DNA from 3 places in the Cryobacterium sp. TMT1-3 genome. Region 1 is predicted to be linked to each of the others. Evidence: riboswitches for the same ligand, from Rfam matches in the RefSeq annotation. Region 1 holds a riboswitch; each other region holds the start of a gene.
The links. Region 1 has a riboswitch for thiamine pyrophosphate ahead of thiO (glycine oxidase ThiO). Riboswitches for the same ligand answer to the same signal wherever they lie in the genome.

Region 1 (8,015 bases):
GCCTGGGCTGACACCTCAGCATCCGTTCGCGCATCACTCGCTGTATTAAAGGAGCACACATGTCATCCGCTGATTTTCTCACGGACTTCCACCACGTCGCCACCATCGGTGCCACACCCCGACAGGGCGTCGACCGCCAGGCCGCCACCGCCGAAGACGCGCAAAGCCGCGCGTGGTTCTCAAAGTGGATCACCGACGCCGGCTACACCCTGCACGTTGACGGCATCGGCAACATGTTCGGGCTGATCGAGTGGACCCCCGGCGCACCCTACGTGCTCGTTGGTTCGCACCTCGACAGCCAGCCGCTCGGCGGACGATTCGACGGTGCCTACGGCGTGCTCGCGGCCCTGCACGCGGCCCGCAACGTCGACGAGCTGATGCGAGCGAGCGGCACGGCGCCGTCGTTCAACCTCGCCGTCGTGAACTGGTTCAACGAAGAGGGCGGCCGGTTCGCACCGAGCGTCATGGGCAGCAGCGTGTTCGCCGGCCTGTTCGATCAGGAGAAGATGCTCGACGTGACGGACCTGGCCGGGGTGACCGCTCGCGCCGCCCTCGCCGAGATCGGCTACCTCGGCACCGACCCGCGCCCGGTCACCGTGAGCTACGCCGAGATCCACATTGAACAGGGTCGCATTTTGGAGCGCGAAGAGATCGCGATCGGCGTCGTCGACCGCAGCTGGTACACCCAGAAGCTCGACATCGAGGTGCTCGGCGAGCAGTCGCACACCGGGGCGACCGCCATGGCCGATCGCCACGACGCCCTCGTCGCTGCCGCGAAGATCATCCTCATGGTGCGCGAAGTCACTACCGACTTCGCCGACGAGGCCATCGTGTCCTCGGTCGGGCAGCTGACCCTCGAACCCAACTCCCCTATCGTCGTCGCCCGCCGGGTGCGCCTGGTCGCCGATCTGCGCAGCGGCGACCCACAGATCGTGCAGACGGCCCGCGCGACCCTGCTCGAGAAAATCGCTGCTCTCGCCGTCGAACACGACATCCAGATCACTGTGACCGATTTCGATGTTCGTCCGATCCGGTATTTTCCGGAGAACGGCCTGCAGCTGGCCGAGGCAGCCGCCGTGCGGGCCGGGCTCTCCACCCGCCGCATCCAGACGATGGCCGGCCACGACTCGGTAGCGATGAACACCATCGTGCCCTCGATCATGTTGTTCATTCCGAGCGTCGACGGCGTCTCGCACTGCGAACGCGAATTCACCACGGATGCCGACATGGTTGCCGGGCTCGCGCTGCTCACCGAGGTCACTACCGATCTGGTCAACGGCGCCCTGGTCGACTCGGCCACGGCCCCCGCACTGGCGTCGACGGTCCGGGCGTAACGGTGTCGGGCACGACCACGGCGACCGACCTGCACTACCTCGGCGCAACCGAGGCGCTCAACCTGTTTCGGTCGCGCGACCTGTCGCCAATCGAGCTGCTCGAGTCGGTCCTTCAGCGCATCGACGCGGTCAACCCGCGGGTCAACGCGCTCACCGAGCAGTTGGTCGATGCGGCACGAGAGTCGGCCCGCAACGCCGAGCAACAGTACCGGGCCGGCGGCGCTCTCGCCCCACTGCTCGGTCTGCCGGTCGCGGCGAAGGAGAAGCATTCCCTCGCCGGGCACGTGCTCAGCAACGGGCTCGTGGCCCAGCGCGCGGTGGTGGCGAACGCCGATCATCCGGTGATCAGCCGCATCCGCTCGGCCGGCGGCATCGTGCACGCCCGCACCACGACGCCCGAATTCTGCTGTGCCACGGTGACCCACTCGCCGCTCTGGGGCGTCACCCGCAATCCGTTCAACCTGGCACTCTCCCCCGGCGGCTCCTCGGGCGGTTCCGGCGCTGCCCTCGCGGCGGGTTTTACGCCGCTCGCCACCGGCTCGGACATTGCCGGATCGACCCGTCTGCCGGCGGCCTTCACCGGAACCGTCGGGTTCAAGGCACCGTACGGCCGCATCCCGGGTGTAGCGCCGCTCGCCGCCGACCACTATCGCGGCGACGGCCCGATGGCCCGCACGGTAGCGGATGCCGCCCTGCTCGCCAACGTGATGGCCGGCCGGCACCCCGGCGACCATACCTCGCTCGCCGACACCGCACCGCTGTCCGGGGCGTGGGCCTCGGCGCGCGGCCTCCGCATCGCCCTGTGCATTCGACTCGGCGACTACCTCGTCGATGCCGACGTGGAGGCGAACACCCGCGCGGTCGCTGCGGCGCTGCAGAGCGCCGGGGCGATCGTCGAGGAGGTCGAACTGCCGTGGACCACGGCCGAGATGCACCGGGTGTCGTTCACCCACTTCGGTCATACTCTCGGGCCCGCCATGGAGGACGAGACCCGCGGCGCCGAGAGCGGGCTCGCCGCGTATACGGTGCAGTTCATGGCCGATGCCCGCGCTGCGACCGCCGGCACCCGTTTTCTCGACGGGCTCAGCGCCGAAACCCGTCTGCAGGGCCAACTCGCCGCTGTGATGAGCGGGTTCGACGCCCTGATCTGCCCGACCTCGGCGGTGGCGTCGCTGACCGCCGACGATCACTATCTGAACGGCATCAGGACCGGCGGCGAGCACCTCGACCACTATTGGCAGGCGCACATGACCGTGCCCTTCAACATCGCGAACCGCTGCCCGGTGCTGGCGGTTCCGAGCGGCATGGCCGACTGCGGTATCCCGACCGGAGTGCAGATTGTCGGGCATCCCTTTGATGACGACACGGTCTTTCGGGTCGGTGCCGCCGTCGAGATGCTGCGCCCCTGGGCCCACCGCTACGCCCTGATCGGCGACTGACCCTCGTGGCCCCTGTTTGAGATGACGGCCTGCGTTCAAACCAGTGCCACGTTCTCAAACACGTGCCGCGAGCTGCGGCTCACTCAATAGGTTGGCAGCGCGGGCTCGATTTCCCTGGTCCAGGCCACGATTCCGCCCTCAACCTGGCGCACCTGCGCGTACCCCCGGCGCTGCAGCTCGGCCAGTACGGCTGCGGCGCGGGGGCCGGCCTTGCAGTGCACGATAATGTCGCGGTCGCGGGCGAGGCGGGCCTGCCCCGAGAGGATGCCGCCCTTGGGTACCAGCAGCGATCCGGCAATGTGCACGATCGCATATTCCTCTGGTTCACGAACGTCGACGAGATCGAAGTCGAGCTCGCCGCGTGAGCGCGCATCGAGCATGGCGGCGAGCTGGTGCACGGAGATGGACTGGTCCCCCTGAGGCGACGCCGGGGGCGTGCCGCAGAACAGGTCGTAGTCGATCAGTTCGGTGACCGGCTCGGTAGCGGGGTCGGGCGCAATCGTGATTTCGCGCCACGAGGCGTCGAGCGCGTTGAACAGCACGACCCGGCCGAGCAGGGTACGTCCCACCCCGGTGATGAGTTTGACGGCTTCGGCGACCATCGTGGAACCGATCGTTCCGCACAGCATTCCGAACACTCCGCCCTCGCCGCACCCGGGTACCGTCCCGGCCGTCGGCGCTTCCGGATACAGGTCGCGGTAGGTGGGACCGTGCCGATTCCAGAAGACACTGACCTGCCCGTCGAAGCGCAGGATGGAGCCCCAGACGCAGGGCTTGCCGAGCAGCGCTGCGGCATCGCTGACCAGATAGCGGGTGGCGAAGGTGTCGGCGCCGTCGAGGATGAGGTCGTACCGGGCGAACAGTTCGAGCGCGTTGGCCGCTGACAGCCAGACGTCGTGCTGGTGCACGGTGACGAGTGGGTTGAGCTCGGCGACCGCCGCGGCGGCGGATTGCAGTTTCGACCGGCCCAAATCGGCGACGCCGTGGATGACCTGGCGTTGCAGGTTGCTCAGGTCCACCGTGTCATGGTCGACGATGCCGATGGTGCCCACACCGGCGGCGGCGAGGTAGAGCAGCACCGGCGAACCGAGACCGCCAGCTCCGATCACGAGTACGCGCGCATTCTTCAGCCGGCGCTGGCCGAGCAGGCCGATTTCGGGTAGGAGAATGTGGCGGGAGTACCGCTCCCGTTCGGCCGTGGTGAGCGGCTCGCCCGGTTCGACGAGCGGCGCGAGCGCCGGCATCCGCTTCACAGGTCGGGCCGTCCGATCACGGGTGACGACGCCAGGGCGAGGTCGCGCCGCGGGATGCGGCCGGCCAGCGACGCGCGCCGGCCCGCGATCACGGCGTGTTTGAAGGCGTCGGCCATGAGCGCCGGGTTTTGCGCGCGGGTGACCGCGGTGGCCAGCAGCACGGCGTCACAGCCCAATTCCATGGCGAGGGCGGCGTCGGAGGCGGTGCCGATGCCGGCGTCGAGCACCACGGGGATGCCGGCGCGGGCCACGATCAGCTCGATATTGTGCCGGTTGAGAATGCCGAGCCCGGTGCCGATCGGCGCCCCCAGCGGCATCACGGCCACGGCGCCAAGATGTTCGAGCCGCAGGGCGAGCACGGGGTCGTCATTTGTGTAGGCGAAGACCTTGAAGCCCCGCGCGACGAGCTGTTCGGTGGCCTCCACCAGTTCGACCGCGTCGGGCAGCAGGGTCAGCTCATCGGCGATGACTTCGAGCTTGATCCAGTGGGTCTCGAGGGGCTCCCTGGCCAGCTCGGCGGTCAGCACGGCCTCGCGCGCCGTGAAACAGCCGGCGGTGTTCGGCAGCACGCGAATGGAATGCTGCAGCAGCAGCTCGAAGAGCGACTCGGAGCTCGCCACACTGTGGCGCCGCATCGCGACGGTCGTGAGTTCGGTTCCGGAGGCACGCAGCGCCTCGCCGAGGCCGTGCACGCTCGGCGCGCCCCCGGTACCCATGATCAGGCGCGAGGTGAACTCGACGCCGTCAATCATCAGACTGTCAGTGTGTGTGGGCACGATCAACCTCCCTGAACCGCAGAAACGATTTCAACTTCATCGCCGGCGGCAAACCGGGTGCACGACCACTGGCTGCGGGGAACGACCGCGGCATTCCGCGCGACGGCCACGCCGAGACGGCCCCCGTCGTCGGCCCGGCCCTCTGCGTCAATGGGGCGATCGGTGATCTGGGCTACGAGGTCGGTCACGCTGCCACCGGCCCGCACGGTTCGGCTCTGGCCGTTGACGGTGATGGTGACGGTCACGAGTGGCCTCCGTTGAGCGAAGCGGATGCGAGAACCCGGCTCGCCGAGAAACGATCCGGCCGAAAGCTCCGCCACCGATCCGTGGCGTTCCCCTCGATGAGGTCAACACAGTGCTGGGCAGCCATCGGGGTGAGCAGCACCCCGTGGCGAAAGAATCCGGTGGCGATGATGAGGCCGGGAATATCGCCACTGTCGGCTCCGGAACGGCTGACCCGACCGAGCAGCGGCGCATTGTCGGGCGTTCCCGGCCGCGCCCGAGCGGTCACCTCGAGAAGTTCGAGTTCGCTGACCGCCGGCACCAGCTCCTGGGCGTCCCGCAGCAGTTGGTGAACGCCACCGGCCGACACCGCGCTCGAGCCGTCTTCACGCTGGGTGGCTCCGATCACGAGCGTTCCGTCGGTGCGGGGGACCAGATAGACCGGCACGCCGTGCACCAGGCCGCGCACCGTGCAGGTGAGCAACGGCCGAAGGTGCTCGGGAACACGCAGCCGAAGGACCTCACCATAGACCGGGCGCAGCGGCAGGCGCAGGTGCTCGGGCAGCCCGCTCAGGTCGGCCGCCCCGAGCCCGTTGGCCACGACCACTTCGGTCGCGCTGACCGTTGAGCCATCAACCAGGGCCACGCCGGTGACGCGCGAGGAGGCATCCGCTGCAACGTCGTGCAGGAGCCCACGGGCACGCACGCGAAGCACGGCTGGCTGGCCGTCTCTGACGAGCCCGACCAACGCGAGCTGGATGCGCGCGGTGAGCTGGCGCGGGTCAACCTGATGATCCTGGCCCACCAGGAAGGCACCGGAAATGCGCGGACTCAGCAGCGGCTCGAGCTCACGTGCTTCGCGAACGGTCAGGGGCTCAACGCCCAGCCCGTTGACCAGTTGTACGCCGCGAAGGTCGGCGAGCGCTTGCCGATCGGCCGCTTCGGCACCGACGTTGATGGTTCTGGTTCTCTGGTACCCGGTGAGGTCCGACGCGGTTCCGAGCGATTCGATGAAGGCGGGATACAGCGCCGAGGAGGCGAGCATGAGCTCGAGGAGCGCCTCCTCCTGGTAATGCAGTTCGCTCACTGCCGCGAGCATTCCGGCGGCCGCGAAGGTGGCACCTCCGGCCGGATCCGGGTCGATGACGACCGCCGTGCGGCCGGTCTGCGCCACGGCCCAGGCGATGCCGAGACCGATGATGCCGCCACCGATGACGGCAACGTCGACGCTGCGATGGGCCCGCCGCTCACTCATGGCGCGCTTCGCAGAGTGGGGACGGGTGGCGAGTGCTATCGATCATGCGGACATTCCTTCGCTAGTGCTAACTAGACAGGTTCAGCGGGTATCGATCTCAGCTCGCACACAATATGGAGCACCCCGTGTCAGGGCCCAGCCTATACGCGCTCACGCCTCGAGCCCGCTGCGGCGCCCGAGGCCGGGCAGCAGCCACCTAATGTTGGACAAATGGACCAGATGACCGCCCGGCTGTATCTCTGCACCGATGCGCGTAAGGATCGGGGTGATTTCGCTGACTTCGTGCACGCCGCGTTCGCCGGCGGGGTCGACATCATCCAACTGCGCGACAAGACCATCGATGCCGCCGAAGAGCTCGACTATCTCGAAATTCTGCGCACGGTCGCCGAGCAACGGGCCCGGCTCTGGGCCGTCAACGACCGGGCGGATATCGCCGGTCTCGCCGGCGCTCCGGTGTTCCACGTCGGGCAGACCGACCTGCCGCTCGCCTCGGCCCGCACTTTGCTCGGCCCGGCCCCGCGGATCGGCCTGTCCACGCACACCCCCGAGCAAGTGGATGCCGCGCTCGCCGCCGACAATCTCGATTACTTCTGCGTCGGCCCGGTCTGGGCCACGCCGACCAAGCCCGGTCGCGCCGCGGTCGGAACCGAGTTGCTGGGCTACGCGGCCGAGCAGAGCGCATCCGCTGCCAGCCCGCGCCCGTGGTTTGCCATCGGCGGTATCGACCTCGGCACCATCGACCAGGTGGTCGAGGCCGGCGCCACTCGGGTGGTCGTGGTGCGGGCGATCACCGACGCCGACGACCCGACGGATGCCGCGCAGCGGCTTCTGGCCAGCCTGCCCCCGCTCGACTAATCGAACGGTCAGGCCCGTGCACCCGGACTGGAGGAGGCGCCTGCGCGCGCGAACAGCCGATGAAAGTGGTGGATCGGACCGTTTCCCCGGCCGACCTCGAGCTCGTCAGCGTGGGCCAGGGCATCCTGGAGCCAGTCCTTGACCTCGGCGAGGGACTGCGCCCAGTTCCCCCTTCGAGCCTGCACGGTCGCCATCGCCGCCGACAGGGAACACCCGGTGCCGTGACTATTCCTGGTCTCGATGCGCGGCGCCGTGAACTCGAGCACCTTGTGCGTGAGCAGCCCGTGGGTGTTTACCAGAGCATCGGGGCAGGCTGTTCCGGTGAAGTGCCCGCCCTTGACCAGCACGGTGGTTCCGGTGCGGGCCGACAGCCGTTCGCCCTGTTCGAGAGCCTCGGTCCAGTCGATCGCCGCTGGCTCATTGAGCAGGACGGCCAGCTCGGGAACGTTGGGCGTGACGAGGTCTGCGTGCGGAATCAGGTCGCGCAGTGCCTGCTCCGCTGAGGCGTCGAGCAGCCGGTCACCGCTGGTCGCCACCATCACCGGGTCGAGCACGACCAGCGGCGGCCGACACTCCTCCAGCCAGGAACCCACCTCGGTGATCACCGCGAAATTCGCGAGCATGCCGATCTTGACGGCGTCGATGGTCACGTCGTCGCTCACCGCGGTCAATTGCTGCCGGAGAAAATGGACCGGCGGGGTGTGCACCGCGCGCACCCCGCGCGTATTCTGCGCGACCAGGGCAGTCACGACCGCCATTCCGTAGCCGCCGTTGGCCGCGATGCTTTTCAGGTCGGCCTGAATTCCGGCGCCGCCGGTGGGATCGGTGCCGGCAATACTGAGAATCCTGGGCGTCTGCCGCAGCGTGAGAGGGTGGCGTCG
Region 2 (8,015 bases), 220 kb from region 1:
TCCTTCGGGAGGAACGCGCAGACCCCGATGGCAGCGGCCTGCTCCAGGGCTTCCAGTGCCGGGTCGCCGGTAAGAATGACAATGCGGGTGTGCGGCGCTCGGGCGAGAATCGCGGTGGCGGCGACGAGGCCGCTGCCGTCGGGCAGGTGGTAGTCCATGACCACGACATCGGGGACCAGGTTCAAACACGCGGCGATGCCGCTGGCCACGCTGTTGGCCGAGCCGACGCTGCACAGGTCGGGTTCTCGATTGAGGGAACCGGTGAGCAGTTCGGCGAAGGTGGTGTGATCGTCGACGATGAGAATGCGAATCTGCCCGGCCGTGGACCCGGGCAAGGAAGCGGTCGCAGTTGTTCCCTGCACGCTGGGTTCACTCGGGGACATCTGGGTGGTCATTTGCGGTGACCTCTCTGCCCGTTCGCAAGCCTCGAAGTGGACGGACAGCACGGCACTGTTCCGGTTGGCGAGACCAGTATCAGTACAAGATGAGTTTCTGTCGAGTACTGTCTCTTTTGCCCCCCATATGGTAGGGAGGCCAGCGGGCGGGTAGCCCGCTCAGGCGCGAGCGACGGCGCGTCGCAAGAATGACGTGACAACATCAGTAGCCTCCCGGAGGGAATCCGCGACCGGCTCTGGTCGTGGAGTAGTAGGGGCGGGTCGCGAAGTTGGCCCGTTCGTCGGCGACACGCTGAGCTGCTCGTGCAGCATGAGCAGGGCGGAGAGCACGTCGGCCAGGTCGCCATCGCCGTCGGCCGTCGCGCGCAGCAGGCGCAGCTGGGCGGCCCGCAGAATCGGGCCAGGAGCGCAGCCCAATTCATTTTGCATGGCGTGCCGGCACCGGTCGTAGGCTTGCAGGCCCTCGGCGTGGCGTCCACTCATCTCGAGTCCGAGAATAAGGGCCGTCCATGCTCGTTCATTGAGCGGTTCGTCGGCCAGTGCCAGATTCGCGAACTCGAGGGCATCATCGATGCGGTGTAGCGCCGCGGCGGTCTCCGACGCGAGGATGCGGGCGCTGGTGAGGCGGGCGGCGTGCAAGTCACGGGCTTCCGCCGCCCAGCCGGGCACGAGTTCGTCGCCAAGTAGCGGCGCATTGGCGAGGTCCAGAGCGCGCAGCAGCAGGGGGTAGGCGAGGCCGGAAATGGTCTTCTGGGCTCGGAGCAGCAGAACATCGAACTGGTCGAGGTCGACGTCGACCAGGTCGCGGTCGAGAACGTAGCCGCCCGTCGTGGTCTGCAGTGGGCCGAATTTTCCCGCTCCGGGCTGCAGGTGGCGGCGTAGCACACTCACATAGCTTTCGAGGGTGGGCAGTGCTTCGACTGGGGCGCTTGCGCCCCAGAGCAGTTCGATCAGGCGGTCCTTGGAAACCGGCAGCCCGAGATTCACGAGGAGAATCTCGAAGATCTGACGGGGTTTGGGGCCGCCGAGCTGGTGAGCGCGCAACACGACCGGCCCGCGTCGAATGGTCAGGTTGCCAAAGACGTGCACGGTCAGGTGGCCCTTGGCCGCGGTCGTTGGCTGTTCTCGAGTGTCGAATCCGGTTGTCATAACGACCTCCACTGTTGGAATGCGACCATCGTGCCCGGTTGCTCCGAACCGGGGAAGCCGCGTGTGGAGTAGCCAAATACCCCCAATCTCGGGGGGACGGATCAGGGAGCGGTGTGGTGGCTGGTGCCGAGGGACCAGCGTGCTCCCTGCGGGCCGTCGAGAACGAGGGCGATCGCCTGATTTGGGATCTCGAAAATCAGCGTTGCCAGAACGGATGCCCGGACCGGCACCTCCAGCCGGTCTGGTTCAACCCAGAGCGCTGTGGCACGAGAGCCGAGGCCGGACAAAGAGTAGTCGCTGGCGTCGAAAGTGAGGCTGGCGGCATCCGTTCTGGTGAGCTCGAGCAGGACGCGCACACGGTGGGCTCCCGGGGCTACGGTGCTGGCGAGGCTGTCGCCCCCGCTGGGCGGCACCCAGCCATCGGAGTCGAGCGGGATGACCGCGCTGATGCGAGCGAGCCCGCCGGGCACGGCGGCGGTGTCACCGAGCGGCGTGCTCGGCTTCGTGCCGGTGACGAGCAGCACGGCAGCCAGGGCCGCCATCACGAGCCAAACGATGACAAGCACAATCAGGATTCTGCGGCGGCCCTGAAGCGGTGTGCGCGTGGTGCCGGGCCGCGTGTGCCGGGTGGTCTCTGGGTGCTTCTCGCCATCGTCGGGGCGCACCAGGCGCAGCGTGGAGTTTGCGGGGGTCATGGCGGAATCCTGGACTCGGCACCATGGGAAAACCCTGATGCCCGCCGCCTGCCGGGTGGTGCCTGGTCGAGGCGGCGGCTAGAACTCGACGTCGCTGACCCGGCGCGCGGCAGCGACCTTCCGGCGACGCCGAAAGGTGGGCTGCGGCGGGGCGGGGATGCGTCGACGCTCGGCCTCGGTGCGGGCGCGACTCCGGCGGAGTTCTAGCTTGAGGCTCTGCTCCCCGGTGCGCATCGCCCAGCGATGATTCGCCGCGAACAGGGGCTTCAGCAGCGGCACGAACCGGCGCAGCCCGCGCTTGGCGAGGTTCACCCGCCAGTCATAGCGAATCTCGACCTCCGGGCCGTCCTGCGAGAAGGACCAGCGCCCGGTACCGACGAGGTCGCCCTCTGCGCCGATCGAGAACCCGGTCGCGCTGCCGCCCAGTATCGTCCTGCTTGCCCAAGTTCGACAGGGCAGCGCTCGCCGAACCGTGAACCCTGGCCCGTTTTTGCGTTGCGGGCCCGCAGTCACGGTTCGGCGAGCGGATGCGCCGGCTCGCGCAATCAGCGCTCGTCGGCCCTGACCACGCGGAGCGGCAGGTAGACCGAGCTGCCCAGCCGGGTGAACTCGGCCGACTTCTCGGCCATCCCGGCCTCGATCGCCTCGAGGCTGGTGAGGCCGTTCTCTGCGGCGTACACCCGCACATCCGCTGAAATGCGCATGGAACAGAACTTGGGACCGCACATGCTGCAGAAATGGGCGGCCTTGGCCGGACCGGCCGGCAGCGTCTCGTCGTGGAAGCTTTGCGCTGTATCCGGGTCGAGGGAGAGCGCGAACTGGTCGGCCCAGCGAAATTCGAAGCGGGCCCGGCTGAGGGCGTCGTCGCGTTCCTGCGCGCGCGGATGCTGCTTGGCCAGGTCGGCGGCGTGGGCGGCGATCTTGTAGGTGATCACCCCGGTTTTCACGTCGTCGCGATTGGGCAGCCCGAGGTGTTCCTTGGGCGTGACGTAGCAGAGCATGGCGGTTCCGGCCTGGGCGATGATGGCCGCGCCGATCGCGCTCGTGATGTGATCGTAGGCCGGCGCGATGTCGGTCGCGAGCGGGCCGAGGGTGTAGAACGGGGCCTCCTCGCACAGCTCTTCTTCAAGGCGCACGTTCTCAACGATCTTGTGCATCGGCACGTGGCCCGGCCCCTCGATCATCACCTGCACACCATAGGATTTCGCGACCTTTGTCAATTCCCCGAGGGTGCGCAGCTCGGCGAACTGCGCTTCGTCGTTGGCGTCGGCGATCGAGCCGGGGCGCAGGCCGTCGCCGAGGGAGAAGGTCACGTCGTAGCGGCGCAGAATCTCACAGAGCTCCACGAAGTGGGTGTACAGAAAGCTCTCCTCGTGGTGGGCGAGGCACCAGGCAGCCATGATCGAGCCGCCCCGCGAGACGATGCCGGTGACCCGGTTCGCAGTGAGCGGAACGTAGCGCAACAGAACGCCGGCGTGCACGGTCATATAGTCGACACCCTGCTCGCACTGCTCGATCACGGTGTCGCGGTAGATCTCCCAGGTGAGCAGGGCCGGGTCGCCATTGACCTTCTCGACCGCCTGGTAGAGCGGAACGGTGCCCACCGGAATCGGCGAGTTACGCATGATCCACTCCCGCGTGAGGTGGATATCCTGGCCGGTGGAGAGATCCATCAGGGTGTCGGCGCCCCAGCGGGCAGCCCAGACCATTTTCTCGACCTCCTCGGCGACCCCGGAGGTCACGGCGGAATTGCCGATGTTCGCGTTGATTTTCACGGTGAAGGCCTTGCCGATGATCATCGGCTCGCTCTCGGGGTGTTTGTGGTTGGCGGGAATGACAGCCCGGCCGCGCGCCACCTCGTCACGCACGAGTTCGGCCGAGACGCCTTCGCGCGCCGCGATGTAGGCCATCTCGGGGGTGACCCGGCCCGCCCGCGCCCAGACCAGCTGAGTCGCGGCACCGTCGATGGGCAGCGGATGCTCCCACCCGGCCCGCGTCTTCGGCAGCCCCTTCTCGAGGTCGATCGTTGCCGTGTCGTCGGTGTACGGGCCCGACGTGTCGTACAGGTCGAAGTGTTCGCCATTGCTGAGGTTCACCCGGCGCACCGGAATCTCCAGGCCGGGCCAGGCCGGCACCGGTTCGTAGCGTTTGCTGCTGCCCAGGATCGGGCCGGTGGTGACGGTTTCGGACATGATTGTTTCGTCAATTGTGCGCATGGGACTCGAACTTCCTACGCCGGCATTACCCGGACAGGTTCAACGGTCGACGGCCCTGGCCGTCCTCTCAGCTCGCTGGTGCGCGCTCCCGTGGTGTGTGTGTCTTCTGACCCCCTCACCCTAGCGCGCGTCACGCGCTCGGGCACGCTCGGCGGTCACCGCGCCCGTTGTGGGCCGCCGCGCCAGGCATGGGTGGCGTGACCGCCGGGAGCTGGCGCCCGAGCCTGCGCGAGGGCGAGAGCTGGCGGGGGGCATCCGCTCAGCGGGAGAGAGCGGCGAGCTCGGCCCGGGTTGAGGCACCGACCTTGCGCAGCAGGTTGGCTACGTGGAACTTCACCGTGTTCTCGCTGATGGTCAGCGCTTCGGCGATGGCCTTGTTCCGGGCGCCCGAGGCGACGAGCTCGAGTACGCCGCGTTCCCGGGGGCTCAGGCCCCAGGCAGCAGCGGTTGTGACGGATGCTGTGGGCGCGTCGAGCGGCAGCGACACCGCCATCTCGGATCCCCAGCCCGCGGTCGCCTCGACATTGAGCGAGCCGCTGAGCGCGACGACCCGCGCGGCCAGCTGGCGCACGCTCGGCACCTCGGCATCGAGGTCGCCCGGTCCGTCGTCGCGAATGCGAATGAGCAGGTTGCTGCCGTCGCAGTCCCACTGCACGCGCACCCGGCCGACGCCGGCCTGTTCGACCAGGGCGAGCACGGCGCCGCGCACGATGGCCCTGGCTTCGTGAGCGACTTCGCCCGGAAGCGCGCGCCCGTTGACCGGCGGCTCGATGAACTGCACGTCGAGGTCGCCGAAACGCACGAGTGGGCGCAGATCGTTCTTGAGGCGTTCGAAGGCGCGGGCGACCGGTTCCTCGGTGAGGCTGCGATCGAGGTCGCTCACCGCGCGCAGGGCGACCATCGCGCTCGCGGCGAGTTCGATGGCCTTCTGCCGGGCGGCCGTGTCGCTCGTGCTGCTTGAGCGGAGCACGGCCAGCAGGGATTCCAGCGTCGTCGCGTGCGCATCAGTGAGGTCAGCGATGAGCTTGGAGCGTTCGGCGGCCATGCTGCGCGCGGACTGGGCTGTCTGGGTGGACTGCAGGGTGGAGTCGTCAGGGAAGGTCATGCCTCCAGCCTATCCAAACCATCCTCTGGGCCCGCCCAAGACCATTCGTTCGGGTAGTTTAACCGTTCATTTGGCGGGCCGCGCACCCGCTCGAAAGAGTGGAGCATTGACCTATGACCAAAACAATGACCACCCCGAGAACAGCGGATGCCCTCGGCCTCATTTTCGCCGAAAACAGCCGCGTGGTCGACGTGCTGCGGGCATCCGCTTCGTCACTCGACGTTGCGGCGAGTCTGCTCGCTGCGGCGCCGCGAGTGTTCGTGCTCGGCGCCGGCCGCTCCGGACTGGCGCTCAAGATGACCGCGATGCGCCTCATGCACCTCGGGCTGGACGTGCACGTGGTCGGCGAGGTGACCAGCCCGGCCATAGCTGCCGGCGACGTGCTGTTGGTGGCAAGCGGATCAGGCACGACGGGCGCCATCGTGCGTGCCGCCGAGACGGCTGACGGTGTGGGCGCGAGCATTCTCGCGCTGACCACAGCGGCCGCGTCACCGCTCGGGCAGCTTGCCGCGGTGACCGTGCTCATTCCCGCGGCCGCCAAGCAGGACCACGACGGACAGGCGTCGGCCCAGTATTCGGGCGGCTTGTTCGAACAGTCCGTGCTGCTGGTCGGTGACGCTCTCTTTCACACGCTCTGGCAGTTGAGCGGCCGCACGGCCGAAGAGCTCTGGCCGCGTCACGCCAACCTCGAGTAAGACCGACCGGGCCCGGGCCCGGGCACACACACCACTGAAACCAACAGAAAGAAGAACCCCATGAAGCTTCAGGTAGCAATGGACGTACTGACCACCGACGCCGCACTCGCGCTCGCCGCCCAGGTCGCCCCGCACGTCGACATCATCGAGCTCGGCACCCCGCTGATCAAGGCCGAGGGCCTGCGCGCCGTCACCGCGATCAAGGCTGCGCACCCCGACAAGATCGTCTTCGCCGACCTCAAGACGATGGATGCCGGCGAGCTCGAAGCCGACATCGCCTTCGCCGCCGGCGCCGACCTCGTGACCGTGCTCGGCACGGCCGGGGACAGCACCATCATCGGTGCCGTCGCCGCCGCGACCAAGCACGGCAAGGGCATCGTTGTCGACCTCATCGGCGTCGCCGACAAGGTCACCCGCGCCCGCGAAGTCACCGCCCTCGGCGCCAAGTTCGTCGAGATGCACGCCGGTCTCGACGAACAGGCCGAGCCCGGCTTCTCGCTCGAGAAGTTGCTGAACCAGGGCGAGACCGCCAGGGTTCCGTTCTCGCTCGCCGGTGGCGTGAGCCTGGCGACCATCGCCTCGGTGCAGCGCGCCGGGGCATCCGTTGCCGTCGCCGGCGGAGCCATCTATGGCGCCGAGGACCCGGCTGCCGCTGCCGCTGCCCTGCGCGCCGCGATCATCTAAGATCCGGCTTCATCTGGTGCCGTCCCGCTTCGCGCGGGGCGGCACTTTCGCGTTAAGCGGATGCCCGCGCCACAGTCCCGCAGAGACCGCTCGGTCCTGGCCACCGCCAGCAGAAATTCGGTCGGGGCCGGGCCCCGTCCCCGGGCCCAGTTTATAGACTCGGCCCACCTCCCGGGCCCCGTGCAGAAAAGGGAACCTCGTCGGAGGGCCCCGCTAGGCTGGTGGCGCCCGAGACAGTCGGCGGCATCGTCGCCGCGAGAGGATGCGCCCCGCATGAGCAGCACCATTTTCGACCGAGCCAGGCCCGCCCAATCCGTCGTGACCGCCGCGCTGGCCGGCACGCGGCAGAGCTCCTTCTGGCTCGACGATCTCGCGCCGCGCGCGAGCTATCCCCGGCTCACCAGCAACCTCGATTGTGACCTTGCGGTCGTCGGGGGCGGCTACCTCGGCCTGTGGACCGCCGTGCTGGCCAAGCAGCAGAATCCGGCAGCGCGGGTGGTGCTGTTGGAGGCGCGCACGGTGGGCTGGGCGGCATCCGGGCGCAACGGCGGCTTCTGCGAGGCGAGCCTCACCCATGGTGAGGAGAACGGCCGCACGCGTTGGCCGCACGAGATCGACCGCCTGACCGAGCTCGGCTACGAGAATCTCGATGAGATCGAGCGCACGGTGGCCGCACTCGGCCTCGACTGCGATTTCGAGCGCACCGGGGCCATCGACCTCGCGGTCGAAGAGCACCAGGTGGAGTGGCTGCGCGCGGAGTCGACCGACGAGAACACGGTCTTTCTCGATGCGGAGGCCGTGCAGGCCGAGGTGAAATCGCCGACCTATCTGGCCGGGGTCTGGTATCGGCGCAGTAATGCCCTCGTGCATCCCGGCAAGCTCTCTGCCGAACTCGCGCGGGTAGCAACCGATCTCGGCGTCGAGATCTTCGAGCATTCGCTCGTGCAGAACCTCAACACGACCGGGCTCAGCGCCGCCCAGGGCACCCGGGTCGTGACCCGCGGCGGCATCGTGACCGCAAAGAAGACAGCCCTCGCCACCAACGTGTTCCCGTCGCTGCTCAAGCGCAACAGGCT
Region 3 (8,015 bases), on a different contig from region 1:
GACTCCGCCTGGTGGCAAACTGCCGCGAACAACGCCGACCATCCGGTTTTCCAGGACCAATCCTTAGGCAGGTGCAGCACGATCCGTCTGGCCAGGGTGGAGATCTGGATGAGCTTGCGGCGGATGGTGCCGCTGCCCGCTTTCCCCAAGTCACTCCTAACATCGGGTGGAACATCGACCGAGTTCGACGGATTGTTCAACACGAAGGAGATTCAATGGTAAATCACAGTCATGAACCGTGCACGGCAGAAGACCTCGAAGTGCGTCCTCTTTCGGACCACGAGTGGCGTGTAGGTGACCGGCGGCAAGACGAGCGTTCACCCGAGAAGGTACTCGGGTACATCCACCACTACGGTTCGACTTTCGAAGTCCTCAATATTAAGGTGCCGCACCAGAACCTCACGTTCGACCGTTTGGAATCAGCGGTCGCGTCCTTCGCCGCGCAGCAGGACTCCAGCAATTAAAGCTCACGCCAATTAAACTTAGGCGCCGTGATCGGGATGAGGTGACCGAAAACTTTTCCGGTGTGTCCTCGGGATGTATGGTGACCTAGTAGAAACGTAGAGGACGAGGGAGAGCAGAACGATGAACATGCTATTTGTAATTGTGGCCATTATTGCGATTGTGCTCTTGATCACCGGTGGTTTTGTGCAGTCCCTTAACTTTCTGCTATGGGTCGGCGTGGTGTTGTTGGTTCTCGCCGTGATCGCATTTCTGATTCGAATGGTTTCAGGACGTCGAAACGTGTGATGACCATCGAGACAGATCTGGGCCAGTGCACGCAACAGCCGATCGTGCCGATGCTGGGTCACTGGGGAACGGTCACCGGACACCCCAGCCAGCACCGTGTCGTGCCGGTCGGCCAAGGGGCGCGCGACATCATTGCTCGCTCGCGGTTTCACGATTCTTCCTCGGGGCGCGTGTCCTCCACCGCCCAGCTCAGGCCGTGGCCGATCCGATCCATCCGCTCGGTCCAGGCGTTCTCTTCTTGATCCAGCAGTCAACTACTCCAATTCGCACGGCGCGACCGTCGCCCCCTCCTCAACTCTGCAGTTCGCTTCCAGCATGGTCAGCACGCTGCACCTCAGCGGCCTACCCTCATACTCAAGCGAGCCCAAGGTCTTGCGAGTCTCCGGCGACACCGGTCACGTGCTGATCACAGATGTCGCACGCCTGGTCCTGCAGATTCGCACTCCAGCAGACGCACAAGCTGGCGCCGGGTCGGCCAGAACGTCACGACTTTTTCACACCCACCGAAAGCGCCATCTCCGGCATCAAAACGAGACCTGCACCTGCGCGATTTCGTGGGCGAGGTTGAAGCCTCTCGCCGCGCAACCCCAGCGCATGAAGTCACCTCAAGCAACGCCGCTGACAACGTCAGCACCATGCAGTTGTGCGAACTCATCCTCCGCAACTGAGCTCCTGTCTCGCCCGTCCATAGGCCGCAGTCTGCCTGACGAGTGGCCGCTCCGGTAACCGCTGGGGGCGCGAAAGGATGGACCTGCACTCCTACCGACGGCTGATCAGGGGCGCGGCGAAGAATTCTCGCTCGTGCCCGGCCGACGCGCGGAACGCCTGGGCCATGTGGTGCCGCGACGGTTCATCCGCGGTGGCGGCAACCGTGGTGACGATCTCTATTGCGCGGGCGGTGGAGGCAGCGAACTCCTCATCCGCGTAGGTATCCAGCCAGCTGCGGTACGGATGCGCGTCGTGCGAGAGCGGATGCAGCCGCCTACCGACATCCTGATACATCCAGAAGCACGGCAACAGCGCCGCGACAAGCACGCCGTAGTCGCCGCTCGCGCCGGCGGCCGCCAGGTGGTTCAGGTAGGCGGTCGTCGTCTCGCTGGGCTGCACGCCGGCCAGGGTCTCGTCGGCAATCCAGCTGGAGTGCAGGTCGAGTTCGGCGGCGATCGCGCCGTGCGCGCTGGCCGCCCAGAACGCCTGCTCGGTGGCGGTCGGGGCGAGCCGGCTCGCGACGGCCAGCATCCGGGCGTAGTCGCGCAGGTACAGGGCATCCTGGGCGAGGTACCAAACGAAGGCCTCCCGGTGCAGCGAGCCGTCCCCAAGCGCTCGAATGAACGGCAACTCGTCGGTGTCTGTGCGGATGTCACGGATGTCGTGCCACCACGACTCGGCCACCTGCGCCGGGCTGGGCCGGGTCTGCAGGCCGCCGCGCTGCCACAGTCCGGCGAAGTGCTGGATCGGACCGTGGCCGGACCCGACCTGCAGGTCGCCGGAGTGGGCGATGCTCTCGGTCAGCCAGAGCTTCGCCTCGGCGACGGCGTCTCCCCAGTGCGCGAGGCTCGGCGCGGCCGTGCCGGCCCGGGACGCCACCCTGGTCGCGACGGCGGAGGAGAAGGAACACCCGGTTCCGTGGGTATTCGGGGTGTAGATCCGCAGCCCGGGAAACTCTCGCACGGTGTGGGCATCGACGAGGGCATCTGGCACGAGGTAACCGGCGAGGTGCCCGCCTTTGGCCAGCACGAGGACCCCGTACCGTCTCAGCGACCTGCTGCGCCTGGCGCAGCGCCGCCGACCATCTCGTCGCCACAGGAGAACCGGCGAGGATGGCCAGCTCCGGGATATTGGGCGTCACCAGGTGCACGACGCTCAGCAGGTCGCGGAGAGCCTGCTCGGCTTCCTCGGTGAGCAGCCGGTCGCCGCTCGTAGCGATCATCACAGGGTCGAGCACTACGAGCCTGGGCTTCACTTGGCCGAGCCACTCGCTCACGGTGTGGGTGACGTGCACATCGGCCAGCATCCCGATCTTGACGGCATCGATCTCGACGTCGTCACTCACAGCGTGCAGCTGCTCACGCAGGAACGAAACCGGCGGCACGTGCACCGAGCGCACACCGTGGGTGTTCTGCGCAACCAGTGCGGTCACCACGGCCATGCCGTAGCCCCCGTTCGCCGCAATGCTTTTGAGGTCAGCCTGGATGCCCGCTCCGCCGGTCGGGTCGGTACCAGCAATGCTCAGCACGCGGGCAATGCGGGGGGATGCGCCGGTCATGCCGTCGCTCCCCACGCTGCCCGCAATTCGCGGGCGGCGTGCTCGGGGTGCGGCGCCGCACAGATCGCCGACACCACCGCGACGCCCGCAGCCCCGCACTCACGGAGGGCGGCCAGATCGCGCAGGCCGACCCCGCCGATGGCCACGACCGGCAGCGTGCTAACCCCGACCAGGCGAGCGAACTCGACCAGCCCCAGGGCAGGGGGCGCGTCACTCTTGGTACGTGTGGCGTGCAGCGCGCCGATGCCGACGTAGTCGACCAAAGCCGGATCCTCGGCCGCGCGGCGCAGCTGGGCATCCGTCGACGCGCTGAGCCCGATCACCGCGTCACCCCCAACGAGGTCGCGCACCGCGCCAACGGGCAGGTCGGACTGTCCGACGTGCACCCCAGCCAGCCGGCGTCCGGCAGCACGGGCGGCCAGAAACACGTCGACCCTGTCGTTCACGATCAGCGCCACGGTGTCCGGGAGCACATCCGCGATGCGCAGAACGGTGTCGAGGAACTCCTGCCCGCCGGTCTCCTTCTCACGCACCTGCACGGCGCTCACTCCCCCAGAAACGGCGCGGCACACCACGTCCACGATGCTGCTACCGGCCGCGGCGGCCTGCGCCGAGTCGGTCACCAAGTACAGCGACAAGTCGAGGTTCATCGGAGCACCGCCCGGCGCGCGATGTCCTGCGCGCTGACGGTGGCCAGGGCGTCCACAAAGGCGACAGCGAAGCTGCTCGGACCGGCGGCGGACTCTGCCGCAAGCTCGGCCGCGACGGTGTAAACCGTGGCCGCGGCCACCGTGGTGGCGAACCTGTCGTCGTCGACCGCGGCGAACGCAGCCATGACCGCGCCGAGGGCACAGCCCCCGCCGGTGACGCGAGTGAGCAGCGGATGCCCGTTGTCGATGCGCACCAGCTCACGGCCATCCGTGATGATGTCGACGGGCCCGGAGACGGCGATCACCCCACCGGTCATGCCTGCTAGTGCGTCTGCTGCGGCCAGTGCGGCATCCACCTCGTCGGACGAGTCGACCCCGCGCCCACCGGAGCCGGCACCCGCCAGCGCGATGATCTCCGACGCGTTTCCGCGCACCACCGTGGGTCGCAGGTCGCGCAGGGCGAAGGCCAGCGGCGTGCGCACGGGCAGGAAACCAACGGCAACGGGGTCGAGCACCCACGGTGTGCCGGCGTCGTTCGCGGCGGTGACGGCCTCGACCATCGCGTCGCGTTGTTCCACGGTGGGGGTACCGAGATTAACGAGCAGCCCGGATGCGACCCGCGCGAACGCGCCCGCCTCACCCGGAATGTCGACCATCGCGGGTGCCGCACCGAGCGAGAGCAGCACGTTCGCGGTGAAGTTCACCACAACACTATTGGTAATGCACTGCACGAGCGGCGGGTGAGACCGCACCCCGTCGAGAGCTGAACAGGTGAAAGGAATCAGGTCTTCTGGCGTGCGCATATGCGCGACATCCCTTCGCTAGTACTAACTAGATCAGGTTCAACGGGTGTTATCTCAGCTCCAGATGGAGCACCCCGTGTCACTTGGCTTACGGCCTAGCGTATCGCAGCGCCCTCGTTCTCATCCAATCCTGGACGCGGCCAAACATCCGCGCTCTCTGTTAGTTATGAGGCGCACAGGTGTACAAGAAGGCCAGCGACGCACTGTCTCAGAAAAGTACAGCTTTCCAAGACGCCAAGTGCGCCCGGATCTCGACACTCGATCCCGCGTATTACCGACGCAGCCGAACGTCTCGGAAAAACGTCTCACCCACTCCCCAGGGGCAGGCTCATTTAGGTGTCCGCAGGCGGCCAGCGAATCAGGTCTCTTCACGGCCACCTCCCAATTGGCCAACGAGCTGTTAGTCAATTACCCGGTGTTGAACGTCTCCCGGGGTGACGATGTGGGCGTCTTCTCCGGTGACGATGGGTTTAGCGTGTCAGGATTTGGTATCTGTTCGTCGGCGGCGTCAGGCTGACGATGTCCGGATAGACGAATAGGACCTGCAGCTCACCAACAACAGCTCAGTCGAGTGCACGGTCGAGGGATATCCGCTCGCTCTGGAGGCGGAGGGAGAGCGGCCTCGAAAGCACAACGGCCGGCTCCCCGAGGGGAACCAGCCATCGTGTGGTGCGTGGTGTTACTCGCCTACGCTCACGGGCTGGGCCTCGGCGTTGGCCGTGTGTGCGCCCGTGGTGAGGGCGTCCGTGATCTTGGCGCCCAGGTCGGAGTCGACCGAGGTCCAGTACCAGATGAAGCGCTCCTTGATGCGGTCGACGGTCAGTGCGCTGTACTGGCCCACGAGGGTCTCGAGCAGGCGGGCCTTGGCGCCGTCGTCGTAGACCTCGCGGTACAGCGTGCCCGCCTGGCCGAAGTCGTCGTCCTCGGAGTGCAGGGTCTGTGCGGCGCGAACGAGCTCGCCGTCGGTCTCCCAGCCACCCTCACCGGCGGCGACCGGGTCGGCGACGAGGCCGTCGTACGAGTTCGGCGCATAAGTGCGCGCGGTCGCATCGCTGAACTGGTAGCGCATGTGGCCTTCGTGCTCATAGTTGTGCACTTCGGCAGCGTGCGGCTGGTTCACCGGGAGCTGGTTGTAGTTGGTCCCAATGCGGGCGCGCTGCGCGTCCGGGTAGGAGAACACGCGGGCCATGAGCATCTTGTCGGGGCTGATGTCGATGCCGGGCACGAGGTTCGAGGGCGAGAACGCTGCCTGCTCGATCTGAGCGAAGAAGTTCACCGGGTTGCGGTTGAGCGTATAGTGGCCAACCTTCACCAGCGGGTAGTCGGCGTGGGGCCAGACCTTCGTGATGTCGAACGGGTTGAATCGGTAGGTCTTCGCATCCTCGTAGGGCATGATCTGCACGAAGACGTCCCACGTGGGGAAGTCGCCGCGCTCGATGGCGTCGTGCAAGTCGCGACGGTAGTAATCCGCGTCAACACCGGCAATCTTCTCGGCCTCCTCAGCGGTGATGTTGTGTACACCCTGGCGTGACTTGAAGTGGTACTGCACCCAGTAGCGACCGCCTTCGGCGTTGATCCACTGGTAGGTGTGCGAACTGTAGCCGTTCAGCTCACGCCACGAGCGGGAGAGGCCGCGGTCGCCCATGAGGTAGGTGACCTGGTGGGCCGACTCGGGTGAAAGGGTCCAGAAGTCCCACTGCATGTCTGCGTCGCGCAGACCGGAACCGCCGAGGCGCTTCTGTGAGTGGATGAAGTCGGGGAACTTGATGCCGTCACGAATGAAGAAAACCGGGGTGTTGTTGCCGACAATGTCGTAGTTGCCCTCGGTCGTGTAGAAACGGAGCGCATAGCCACGGACGTCGCGCCAGGTGTCGGGGGAACCTTGCTCGCCGGCGACGGAAGAGTTGCGCTGCAGCACCTCGCTCTTGGCGCCAGGCTGGAACACGGCCGCGCGGGTGTACGCCGAGACATCTTCGGTGACCTCGAACTCGCCGAACGCTCCGCCGCCCTTGGCGTGCGGGTTGCGCTCCGGCACACGCTCGCGGTTGAACGCCGCGAGCTTCTCGACCAGTACGCGGTCGTGAAGGGCGGTTACGCCGTCGGGGCCGGTGGTGAGCGAGTGCTCGTTTTCACCGATGGGCGACCCGCTCTGAGTTGTAATGTTCGTCACAATATCTCCTTGACTGGTTGTTGCGGACTAGCTATTGGTCAGTTGGCAGGCGGGGCAGAGTCCCCAGAAGGTGACCTCTGCGGTGTGGATGGCAAAGCCGCTGTCGTGCAACGGGGTGAGGCAGGGTGCCTCTCCGACGACGCAGTCGACGTCCTGAACGGCGCTGCACCGGGTGCAGACGACGTGATGGTGGTTGTCGCCGGTGCGCAGCTCGTAGCGCGCTGAGGAGCGGGCGGGGGCGATCTTTCGCAGCAGACCGGCCGAGGTGAGGGCGGTGAGCACGCCGTAGACAGCCTGCAGGGAGGTGCCAGGCAGGTCGAGTTTGACGGAGTCGAACACTGTGTTTGCGTCGGCATGCGACTGGGATTCGAGAGCCTTGAGCACCGCGAGGCGGGACTCGGTGACCTTCAGGCCGGCACCACGAATGCTGTCGCTGAGCATCTTTGGAGTGGAGGTGATCATGGCACCCATGTTACCAATTGTCTTGAATAATTCAAGATTATGTGATGACTTATAAGAAGCCTCGGTTAGCTGTATTCGTTGCCTCATCTGAGAATCGCCGCTTCGGCGTGGTTGTTGAACGTCACCCCGGGAGACGTTCAACAACCAGTCAGGCCGCGTGAGCAGCGCGTGGTATCTAACGCGCGCGGACGCTTGATTGATAGCCCAGGTCTGTACTTCGAGTGTTTTCGTGTCGAGCAGTCCGCCAGCACCTTCGCCCCATTCGGCGCCGAGTATTTCGCTGCGAAGCCAAATAGGAGCACTAATTTTTCCGGGGCGGGTGAACATCTCATTGGCGGTGTGCCTAAAGTGATAGTGCCCAGAGAGCACAATTCCACCGTCAGAAAGTACAGAGGTTGCGCGTTGAGTAAATACATCGCTTGCGGCTTCGGCGTGGTTGCGTCCCCCCGAGTGGATGCTCCTTTTGATGTCAAGCGGCCTTTGGGCGGGTTTCGATTGTCGGGATTGGTCGTCGAGCTAGGCGCTGAAGGTGGTTTCCAGGTCGGTGTCGGCGCGTTGTCCTATCTCGAGTCGACGTAAGCGCCGCTACGGGAGAGGGTGTCAGATGGTCTGTGTAAGGGGTTGCGGATCTATTTGAAGGAGTGACACTAATGGTCATGACAGAACGAAATGAGAAGCTGAAAGCACCGAAGTCCCCGGCCCAGCGTGCGGCCGCCGATGCGATCAAGGAGTTGCGCGGTAGCGGCGCTCTCGATGGTCTCTTCGCGAAGATCGATGCCGGCACGATGCAACTTACCGGCGAGGGCGGGTTCGTGCCCGGCCTGATCAAAGCGGCCCTCGAGCGCGGGTTGCAGGCCGAGTTGACCGAGTTCGCGGCGTCGCCGCGGGGCGTGAAATACCCCACGGCCGTCAAA

Region 2: it holds a riboswitch for thiamine pyrophosphate, as region 1 does, so the genes downstream of both, thiC (phosphomethylpyrimidine synthase ThiC) here and thiO (glycine oxidase ThiO) in region 1, are expected to answer to the same signal.
Region 3: it holds a riboswitch for thiamine pyrophosphate, as region 1 does, so the genes downstream of both, thiM (hydroxyethylthiazole kinase) here and thiO (glycine oxidase ThiO) in region 1, are expected to answer to the same signal.

What each region holds. Positions count from the first base shown of each region.
Region 1 is NZ_SOFW01000040.1:215,960-223,974, forward strand. Features, by position in the region: gene E3O25_RS15510 (MFS transporter) at 1-11, shown strand, start outside; gene E3O25_RS15515 (M20 family metallo-hydrolase) at 60-1,334, shown strand; gene E3O25_RS15520 (amidase) at 1,337-2,773, shown strand; gene moeB (molybdopterin-synthase adenylyltransferase MoeB) at 2,857-4,017, opposite strand; gene E3O25_RS15530 (thiazole synthase) at 4,023-4,778, opposite strand; gene thiS (sulfur carrier protein ThiS) at 4,805-5,047, opposite strand; gene thiO (glycine oxidase ThiO) at 5,044-6,279, opposite strand; TPP riboswitch at 6,316-6,415, opposite strand; gene thiE (thiamine phosphate synthase) at 6,490-7,134, shown strand; partial or broken gene thiD (bifunctional hydroxymethylpyrimidine kinase/phosphomethylpyrimidine kinase) at 7,188-8,015, opposite strand, start outside.
Region 2 is NZ_SOFW01000040.1:434,391-442,405, reverse strand. Features, by position in the region: gene E3O25_RS16700 (response regulator transcription factor) at 1-395, opposite strand, end outside; gene E3O25_RS16695 (BTAD domain-containing putative transcriptional regulator) at 555-1,544, opposite strand; gene E3O25_RS16690 (hypothetical protein) at 1,646-2,239, opposite strand; gene E3O25_RS16685 (hypothetical protein) at 2,318-2,752, opposite strand; gene thiC (phosphomethylpyrimidine synthase ThiC) at 2,785-4,455, opposite strand; TPP riboswitch at 4,450-4,557, opposite strand; gene E3O25_RS16675 (LuxR C-terminal-related transcriptional regulator) at 4,715-5,560, opposite strand; gene hxlB (6-phospho-3-hexuloisomerase) at 5,674-6,255, shown strand; gene hxlA (3-hexulose-6-phosphate synthase) at 6,316-6,939, shown strand; gene E3O25_RS16660 (FAD-binding oxidoreductase) at 7,213-8,015, shown strand, end outside.
Region 3 is NZ_SOFW01000019.1:24,764-32,778, reverse strand. Features, by position in the region: gene E3O25_RS05680 (hypothetical protein) at 216-464, shown strand; gene E3O25_RS05675 (hypothetical protein) at 750-992, shown strand; gene E3O25_RS17690 (bifunctional hydroxymethylpyrimidine kinase/phosphomethylpyrimidine kinase) at 1,510-2,487, opposite strand; partial or broken gene E3O25_RS17685 (bifunctional hydroxymethylpyrimidine kinase/phosphomethylpyrimidine kinase) at 2,579-3,016, opposite strand; gene thiE (thiamine phosphate synthase) at 3,013-3,666, opposite strand; gene thiM (hydroxyethylthiazole kinase) at 3,663-4,469, opposite strand; TPP riboswitch at 4,463-4,556, opposite strand; gene E3O25_RS05650 (catalase) at 5,149-6,639, opposite strand; gene E3O25_RS05645 (Fur family transcriptional regulator) at 6,667-7,101, opposite strand; partial or broken gene E3O25_RS05640 (transposase) at 7,962-8,015, shown strand, end outside.